Regions from separate parts of the Aromatoleum petrolei genome, predicted to be linked through region 1. Evidence: predicted binding sites of a transcription regulator. Region 1 holds the regulator's gene; each other region holds the start of a gene.

Region 1 (2,187 bases):
CCGCGCTGCGCTGGGGACGCAACATGCGCGTCCGGGTAATGGCGCTGCTCGCGGCCCTGCTTGTCTTTTCATGGATCGTGTCGGTGGCGCTGAGCAAGAACCCGGCAGGATTCCTCGCGTTTGCCGGAGTTCTCCAATGACCGAATCGCTGATCCCTTCTTCACCCGGTTTCGAGACGCCTCTCGAGATGCTCGAGGCCTGCCATGAGCGCCTGCAGGCGCAGCTTGCGACCCTGGCACGGCTCGCCGCATGGCTGCCGGAGCATGGTCCCGACAAGCAGGCGCAGCAGGCGGCCGTCAACGTTATGCGTTACTTCGACGTCGCCGCCGTGAAGCATCATCAGGACGAGGAGGACGACCTTTTCCCCGTCCTGCGCGCGCGTGCCGATGAGGCCCGGCGTGCAGAACTCGGCGCGCTCATCGACTGGATCCTTGCCGATCACCAGAAGCTCTTTGCCGGCTGGGCGCGGATGCGCGCACGTCTCGAGCGCATTGCCGCCGGAGAAGGGGCCGATCTCACGGCTGCGGACGTCGACGCGTTTGCGGGCGCCTATCGCAGCCACATTGAGCGCGAGGAAGGCGAACTGCTGCCGATTGCGCGCAAGCTGCTGTCCGAAGAAGACATCGCCGCCCTGTCCGGCACGATGACTGCGCGACGGCGTCAATAACGCCCGCGGCCGGCGGACGTATGATGGTGGAAAACTCCTTCAGGGGCGCGGCGTGGGGTGCTGGATCAGCCGTTTCAGGCCGACGATGTCCAGAATGCGGATGTGCTTCTGCTGAACCGCGATCAGCCCTTCGTCCTGGAACTTCGAAAAGGCACGTGACACCGTCTCGAGCTTGAGGCCCAGATAGGAGCCGATCTCCTCGCGGGTCATGCGGAGGTGGAACTCCGCCGGAGAAAAGCCGCGTGCCGTGAAACGCTGGGACATGTTGAGCAGGAAGGCCGCCAGGCGCTCCTCCGCACGCATCGAGCCAAGGAGGGTCATCACGCCATGGTCGCGCACGATTTCGCGGCTCATCACTTTGTGGAACTGCAGCTGCAGTCCCTCGACCACGCGCGACAGTTCCTCGAGCTTGCTGTAGGCGATCACGCACACCTCGCTGTCTTCCAGCGCGATCGCGTTGCAGGAATGGGCTTCGGTGCTGATGCCGTCGAGTCCGAGCATTTCCCCGGTCATCTGGAACCCGGTGACCTGTTCGCGTCCGTCCTCGAGCAGCACGTCGGTCTTGAACGAGCCGGCGCGGATCGCGTAGATTGCCTCGAAAGGATCTCCCGCGCGATACAGGTGCTGCTGGCGCTTGATCTTGCGACGTGCGCCGACGAGTTCGTCGAGACGGTCGATTTCCGATTCCGACATCCCGAACGGCAGGCACAACTCGACCAGATTGCACTGGGAGCATGCGACCTTCAGACTCGCAACTGTAATCGGCACCGTCGCCTTCATTTGCACGATAATATTGTTCCTTCTACGACGACCGAGAAGTGGCAGGCGCCCGTCGGAATGTACCGTTGATCCACGTCAACCACGAAACTGCGGCTTTTTGAGATCGTACGGAATGCACTCAAGCGATACAACCATGACCAGTCAGAAAGACCTAGTTTTCGACCAGCAGTTGATTCGTCGGTTCGACATCAACGGGCCGCGCTACACGTCCTACCCGACGGCCGATCGCTTCGTCGAAGCGTTCGATGCCCGTGCGTTGCGGGACTGGCTGGCGCAGCGCGGTGTGGGCGGCGTGAGTAAACCGCTTTCATTATACTTCCACATCCCCTTCTGTAACACGATCTGCTATTACTGCGCGTGCAACAAGATCATCACCAAGGATCACGCGCGCTCGGCCAAGTACCTGAAATATCTCGATAAGGAAATCGAGATGCAGGCGGCCGCGCTGGGCGGCAGCCATCAGGTCACGCAGCTGCACTTGGGCGGCGGCACGCCGACCTTCCTGTCGCACGACGAGCTGCGCCAGCTCATGGACTCGGTGCGCAAGCGCTTCACGCTGGTGCCGAACGGCGAATACTCGATCGAGGTCGATCCTCGCAAGGTCGATTTCGATACGGTCAAGCTGCTGGCCGACCTTGGCTTCAACCGCATGAGTGTCGGTGTGCAGGACTTCAACGAGGACGTGCAGGAGGCGGTCAATCGCATCCAGAGCTACGACGAAACGAAGCTCGTGATCGACG
Region 2 (2,187 bases), 1.1 Mb from region 1:
CGTTGTCGCGCAGCGTCACCGGGTTGCAGGAGATGTACAGGATGCGGTCGAAGCCGCGTGCGAGCTTGACGGTGGCGTCGTCGAGGCCGCTGCGTGGCGGGTCGACGAACAAGCTCGAGAAGCGGTAGCCGGCGAGCTCGACGTCCTTCATGCGCCGGTATTCGCGCCCACCGGCGAAGGCGTCGCTGATCTCGTCGCTCGACATGCGCACCATCGTGATGTTGTCGACGCCGTTCGCCTCGATGTTGTAGTGCGCGGCGCGCACCGAGGACTTGCTGACTTCGGTCGCGAGCACGCGGTCGAAGAGCGGCGCCAGCGCCATGGTGAAGTTGCCGTTGCCGCAGTAAAGCTCGAGCAGGTCGCCGCCCACACTCGCGACCTGGCGTCGCGCCCAGCCCAGCATCTGGCGGTTCACGCCGCCGTTGGGCTGCGTGAAGCTGCCCTCGATCTGCTGATAGCGCAGGCGCCGGCCGTCGACCTCGAACTCCTCCAGCAGCCAGTCGCGATCGAGCACGATCTTCTGCTTGCGGCTGCGGCCGATGACCTGCACGCCCAGCTCCGCGGCGAGCGCGCGCGCGGCCGCTTCCCAGTCCGCGTCGAGCGCGCGGTGGTAGACCAGGCTCACCATCAGTTCGCCGCTCAAGGTCGCAAGGAATTCGACCTGGAAGATCTTCTTCCGCAGCACCCCGTTCGCGCGCAGAGCGTCGCGCAGGCGCGGCATCAGCGCGCAGATCGGCGCCGCCGCGGCGGGGAAGTCGTCGAGCAGCACCGGCGTCTTGGGGTCGTCCGGGGCGAACATGGCATAGTCGACCAGGCCGTCGCCGTGGTGCCACATGCGGAACTCGGCGCGCAGTCGGTAATGCAGGGGCTCGGACGCGAACACTTCCGGAGCGGGCACCCCCAGCGGCGCGAAGTCGCTCGCAAAGCGGGCCGCCTTGTCGGCGAGCAGGGTAGCGTATTCGGCGGGGTCGAAGCTGGGCAGTGACATCTTGATTCGGCGGCGGTGGCGCCGTGCGGGAGCGCTCCGGGCGGAGCGGCGGACGCGGGCGCCGAAGGATCGATGAGGGGTCGTCGCGGGGAATTCTCGCGGAGACGCGACTATACGCCGCCCGCGCGCACGATGCAGCCGCGCCGACCGGTTTTGACGGACGTCAAAGCCAGCCAACCATGACCGAGTAAAATTGTCGGACATTTCCAGAATCCGCATTCCAAGCGGTCACGAGGCTCCCCGACATGGCCAAGAAGTTTCCCCTGCATCCGAAGCACCCCGAGCGCATCTGCTGGGGTTGCGACAAGTACTGCCCGGCGGACTCGCTCGCCTGCGGCAACGGCTCGGGCCGCACCCTGCACCCCGCCGAGATGCTCGGCGACGACTGGTACGAATACGGCGACTGGGGGCTGGACGTGGCAGAAGAGCCGCAGAAGCCCGCCGAACCGGCAAGCCGCTGAAAGACACGCCGCCCGCGACCTCGGCTCGGCCACGCGCGGCCGTAAGCGCCCGCACCTGCCCGGGTATTCGCGCGTAAAAACGCTCCTGCGGTACTACACTGCAGCACAGGCGTCGCTCCGCGTCGCGCCTGCCCCACCGGCGTGGCCACCGCGCGCCGTTACAACTCCACACGCAAGCATCCACCCACGGACAGGAAGGCCTGACTAAGATGGCATCCATGTTCCGCCTCGCCACCCCCTCCGCACGCCTGCAGTTGCTGGTCGCGATGCTGCGCGATCCGGGTTCGACCGGCACGCTGCTGCCGTCGTCGCGCGCGCTCGCAAATGCGCTGGCGAGTGCCGCGGACGGCGCGGATCTCGTGGTCGAACTGGGGGCAGGCACCGGCCCGGTCACCGACGCGCTATTGGCGAAACTGCCCGGCGTTCCGCTGATCGCGGTCGAATTGCAGGCCGCCCTCGCACAACGCCTGCGCCATCGCTACCCGGCCGCGGACGTCCGCGAGGCGACGGCACGGCAGGTGGTGGATTCGCTGTACGATCACCCCGGCCGCATCGTCCTCGTGTCCAGCCTGCCGTTCCGCTCGCTGCCCGCGCATGTCGTGCACGAGACCGCGCACAGCCTGTGCCGCTTCCTCGCGCACAGCCCGGAACGCAAGCTCGTGCAGTTCACCTACCATCCGCGCGCGCCCTTTCCGGCACCGCGCCACCTGCGCTGGCGGCGAACCTCGGTGATCTGGC
Region 3 (2,187 bases), 800 kb from region 1:
GAGATCGCCGCGCCGCGCAGCCGCGCTGCGTCACTTATGCACATCTATGCATATGTTGCCATGACATACCCGACACAGTCCGGGCGGCTCCACGCAGGTTTTGATACAACGAGCACGAACCAACACACCACGGAGACCCTTCATGGCCAGTCTGTTCCGCCCCCTGCTGCTCGCCTGCGCCTGTCTTCTGGGCATCGCCGGCGCCCACGCCGAGGACAAGTTCATCACCGTCGCGTCGACGACCTCCACCGAACAGTCCGGCCTCTTCGGCCACCTGCTGCCGCGCTTCGAGCAGCAGTCCGGCGTCCAGGTGCGCGTCGTCGCGCTGGGCACCGGCCAGGCACTCGACACCGCGCGCCGCGGCGACGCCGACGTGGTATTCGTGCATGACCGCGTCGCCGAGGAGAAATTCGTCGCCGACGGCTTCGGCGTCGAGCGCAAGGAAGTGATGTACAACGACTTCATCCTCGTCGGCCCCAAGGCCGATCCGGCCAAGGTCGCCGGCGGGCGCGACATCGTCGAGGCGCTGAAGAAGGTCGAGGCGACGAAGGCGCCCTTCGTGTCGCGCGGCGACAAGAGCGGCACCCACGCGGCCGAGCTGCGCCTGTGGAAGCTCGCGGGCATCGACCTCGAGCAGGCGAAGGGCCCGTGGTACCGCGACTCGGGCTCCGGCATGGGCCCCGCGCTCAACATGGCCGCCTCGCTCGGCGCCTACATCCTCGCCGACCGCGGCACGTGGCTGTCGTTCAAGAACCGCCAGGACCTGACGATCGCCGTCGAGGGCGACAAGCGCCTGTTCAACCAGTACGGCGTGATCCTCGTGAACCCGGCCAAGCATCCGCACGTGAAGCGCGAAATGGGCCAGCAGTTCATCGACTGGATCGTCTCGCCGGCCGGCCAGACGGCCATCGCCGACTACAAGATCGGCGGCGAACAGCTCTTCTTCCCCAACGCCGCGAAGTAAGCCCTTCGCGCGCTCGCCTAGTACCGTTCGGGCCGAGCCTGTCGAAGCCCTCCGAATTGCCCTTCGACAGGTTCAGCCCGAACGGCTGCAGGCAAACGGCAGCCGCGGCCATTTGTCGCGCCGACCGCACACCCCTTGATTCCCGTCAACGCGGGCCGCACGCTGCCGCACTATGGTTGCGGAGCTTTTTTCCCCAGCCCCCGCCATGACCTCCAATACGAAAATCGAACTCGTCTGCCCGGCAGGTAGCCTGCCGGCGCTGAAGACGGCCGTCGACCATGGAGCCGACTGCGTCTACCTCGGCTTCAAGGACGCGACCAACGCCCGCAACTTCACCGGCCTGAACTTCGACGCCAAGGCGATGACCGAGGGCGTGCGCTACGCCCACGACCGCAAGCGCAAGGTCCTCGTCGCCCTCAATACCTATCCGCAGGCCGGCAACTGGTCCGGCTGGACCGCCGCGGTGGACCGCGCCGCCGACCTCGGCATCGACGCGATCATCGTCGCCGACCCCGGCCTGATGGCCTACGCGCAGAAGAAGCATCCGCAGCTGCGCCTGCACCTGTCCGTGCAGGGCTCCGCCACCACCTACGAGGCGATCAACTTCTACGCCGAACGCTTCGGCATCCAGCGCGCGGTACTGCCGCGCGTGCTGTCGCTGCCGCAGGTCCAGCACGTCATCGCCAACACCCAGGTAGAGATCGAAGTATTCGGCTTCGGCGGCCTGTGCGTGATGGTGGAAGGCCGCTGCGCGCTGTCGGCCTACGCCACCGGCGAATCGCCCAACTGCAACGGCGCCTGTTCGCCGGGCAAGCACGTGCGCTGGGAGCAGACGCCCAAGGGCATGGAAACGCGGCTGAACGGCATCCTCATCGACCGCTTCGACGACGGCGAGCGCGCCGGCTACCCGACGCTGTGCAAGGGCCGCTTCGACGTGAACGGCGAGACCTACTACGCGATCGAGGAGCCGACCAGCCTCAACACGCTGGAACTGCTACCCGAGCTCGCCCGCGCCGGCGTGCGCGCGATCAAGATCGAAGGCCGCCAGCGCAGCCCCGCCTACGTCGCGCAGGTCACGCGCGTATGGCGCGAGGCGATCGACAAGGTCATGCGTGATGCGGACAGCTTCGCTGTGCAGCCGGCGTGGATCGCCGAGCTCGACAAGGTTTCCGAAGGCCGCAGCCATACGCTCGGCGCGTACTACCGGCCGTGGAAGTGAACAC
Region 4 (2,187 bases), 1.5 Mb from region 1:
GGTCGAGGACGGTGTCGCGGTCGTTGGCGAACGGTCGCGTACGCCCCACGAGTTGCAGGGGGTGGCCATTGATCAGCGCGGAGATGACCGGCTCGATGAAGAGCTCGACCTTGACTGGCAGGTTGGAGACGAAGGGCAGGCCGATGGTGAGGTCGGTGATGTCGTTCTTGACGCCGACCAACCGGTCGTCGACGTGAACTGCGCCGTCGACGAGCTGGATGTTGTTCAGCGAGAAAAGCGCAGGCTTGTCGTCCTCCGATTTCGGCCGAGCGGCGAGCCGTTCCTGGACATCGCTCCAACTGTGTCGGGTGTCGTCGAGACGCACGAAATTGACGCGCGGCGCCTCGAGACGGATCTCGCGCAAGACGGGCGCGCCACGGAAGATCGACTCGCCTTCGAGGTTCGCATACAGCGAGCGGAACGAGAACGCCCCGGGCTGACCGTCGGCTTCGGCAATGTCGAGCCCGGTTGCGGTCACGGACATCGCGAAGGGGTTGATGTCGATATCCTGGATCGTGACCTGACGGCCGAGGACGTCCGATGCGATCTTCTGTCCGAAGTGTCGGACCAGCGGCGGCGCGGCCAGGAAGCCGAGCACGGCGATCACGAGAATGGTGCCTGCCAGCCACTTGGCAGGACGCTTGAGCCGGGCACGATCGAATCGCGAACTACGAGCCTGTGACTCGACGGACATGCAGGGTCTCCAAGGAAATACCGAACGGATGACTGGAACGCTCCAGCCCATGACATCAATCTAGCAGGCCACCGCACGAGTGTGAATCTCCGCCGCACCAATCCACGATCCTGGGCCTTTTGCACCATTGCGAGTACGGCGGAACTGTCTCCGAAAATTTCCGACCGGAATCGGTCGCGCGTCGACGCAGGCTGCAGCCGGACCGCGGTGCGGGCCGAATTGATTGGATACACGAACGGTTTGACACGCATCAAGGATCACCCTGCTGGAATTGCGAGAATTCATCCACCCACACAGGAGACCCGCAACCATGAGCCAGATCACTTCCCTGATGACCGACGACCACCGCCACTGCGACGAGTCCTTTGCCCGTGCCGAAACGGCTGTGGCCAAAGGCAAGTGGGACGAGGCGAGCGCAGCCCTGGAACAGTTCGCAAGCGAGCTTGAAGGGCATTTCGATGCCGAGGAATCCCTCCTCTTCCCGAAGTTCGAGGCCGCCACGGGGATGACCGAAGGCCCGACCAAGGTGATGCGCGGCGAGCATGCCGAGATGCGCAGCGCGCTTGCCCGCATGCGCGAGGCGCTGGCCAACAAGGACAAGGACGATTACGCCGGCGAATCGGAAACCCTGCTGATCCTGATGCAGCAGCACAATATGAAGGAAGAGAATATTCTTTATCCGATGTGCGACTCGCACCTGTCCGGCACCGACGTCGCGAGCGGGTTGAGCGAGCGCCTCCACGCGAGGGCCTGATGAAGAAAACTGTAGACGCGCGCGGTCTGGAACCACCGCAGCCTTTCGAACTGGTGATGGATGCCTTGGCGGACCTGCCCAAGGGAGAGGGTCTTGTGCTCCTCCTCGATCGCATGCCCCATCCGCTGTTCCGCATTCTGGACCGCGACGGCTACAAGTATGAAAGCCGCATCCGCGACGACGGTGTCGTGGAGATCGACATAGTGAATCCATGATTCCAGACGGGCAAACCCTCAGCTACGACGCAGCGCCGGCCTTCTCGACCCCGCTGCGTTTCTTTCTCACCGCCCCACTCTTCGGCGCCGCGGCCGGGGCCGCCCTGCTGGCTGCGCCCGAACTGCTGGAATCGAGGTGGACGCCCGGTGCACTGGCGGTGACGCACCTGATCGCCGTCGGCTTCATGCTGACGGTGATGCTGGGGGCCCTGTTCCAGGTCTTGCCGGTGGTCGCGGGGGCGGTGATTCCGCGCTCGGGCCCGGTTGCGAAGGTGGTGCATCTGACGATGACGTTCGGTGCCCTGTGCCTGGCGTGGGGGCTGGGCAGAGGCTCACCTGCCTTTCTCGCACCGGCAACGGTATTGCTCGGGGGAGGACTCGCGCTCTTCGTGGTGGCCGCTTTTCTGGGGCTGCGGCGGATCCCCGTCGCACAGGCGACACCACGCGACCTGCGTATCGCACTGCTCGGGTTCGCGGTTGCCGTCGCGCTCGGCATCACCCTGGCGCTCGCGCTGGGCGGCCAC

The links. The regulator FNR, encoded in region 1, switches genes on or off when oxygen is low (the NO sensors DNR and NnrR bind a similar motif). The targets are predictions, from matches to a motif close to TTGANCTAGNTCAA.
Region 2: ToN1_RS13220 (DUF3079 domain-containing protein) is a predicted target of FNR. The motif match lies at 1,142-1,155, and genes of this name have one in related genera.
Region 3: ubiU (ubiquinone anaerobic biosynthesis protein UbiU) is a predicted target of FNR. The motif match lies at 1,100-1,113, and genes of this name have one in related genera.
Region 4: ToN1_RS00370 (hemerythrin domain-containing protein) is a predicted target of FNR. The motif match lies at 935-948, and genes of this name have one in related genera.

What each region holds. Positions count from the first base shown of each region.
Region 1 covers NZ_CP059560.1:3,953,844-3,956,030, forward strand. The annotation lists gene ToN1_RS18000 (SirB2 family protein) at 1-140, shown strand, start outside; gene ToN1_RS18005 (hemerythrin domain-containing protein) at 137-667, shown strand; gene fnr (fumarate/nitrate reduction transcriptional regulator Fnr) at 707-1,447, opposite strand; gene hemN (oxygen-independent coproporphyrinogen III oxidase) at 1,581-2,187, shown strand, end outside.
Region 2 covers NZ_CP059560.1:2,893,310-2,895,496, reverse strand. The annotation lists gene trmA (tRNA (uridine(54)-C5)-methyltransferase TrmA) at 1-988, opposite strand, end outside; gene ToN1_RS13220 (DUF3079 domain-containing protein) at 1,234-1,449, shown strand; gene ToN1_RS13215 (class I SAM-dependent methyltransferase) at 1,659-2,187, shown strand, end outside.
Region 3 covers NZ_CP059560.1:3,156,611-3,158,797, reverse strand. The annotation lists gene ToN1_RS14415 (ABC transporter substrate-binding protein) at 143-964, shown strand; gene ubiU (ubiquinone anaerobic biosynthesis protein UbiU) at 1,170-2,183, shown strand.
Region 4 covers NZ_CP059560.1:90,101-92,287, forward strand. The annotation lists gene ToN1_RS00365 (DUF748 domain-containing protein) at 1-694, opposite strand, end outside; gene ToN1_RS00370 (hemerythrin domain-containing protein) at 1,005-1,448, shown strand; gene ToN1_RS00375 (DUF2249 domain-containing protein) at 1,448-1,663, shown strand; gene ToN1_RS00380 (GumC domain-containing protein) at 1,660-2,187, shown strand, end outside.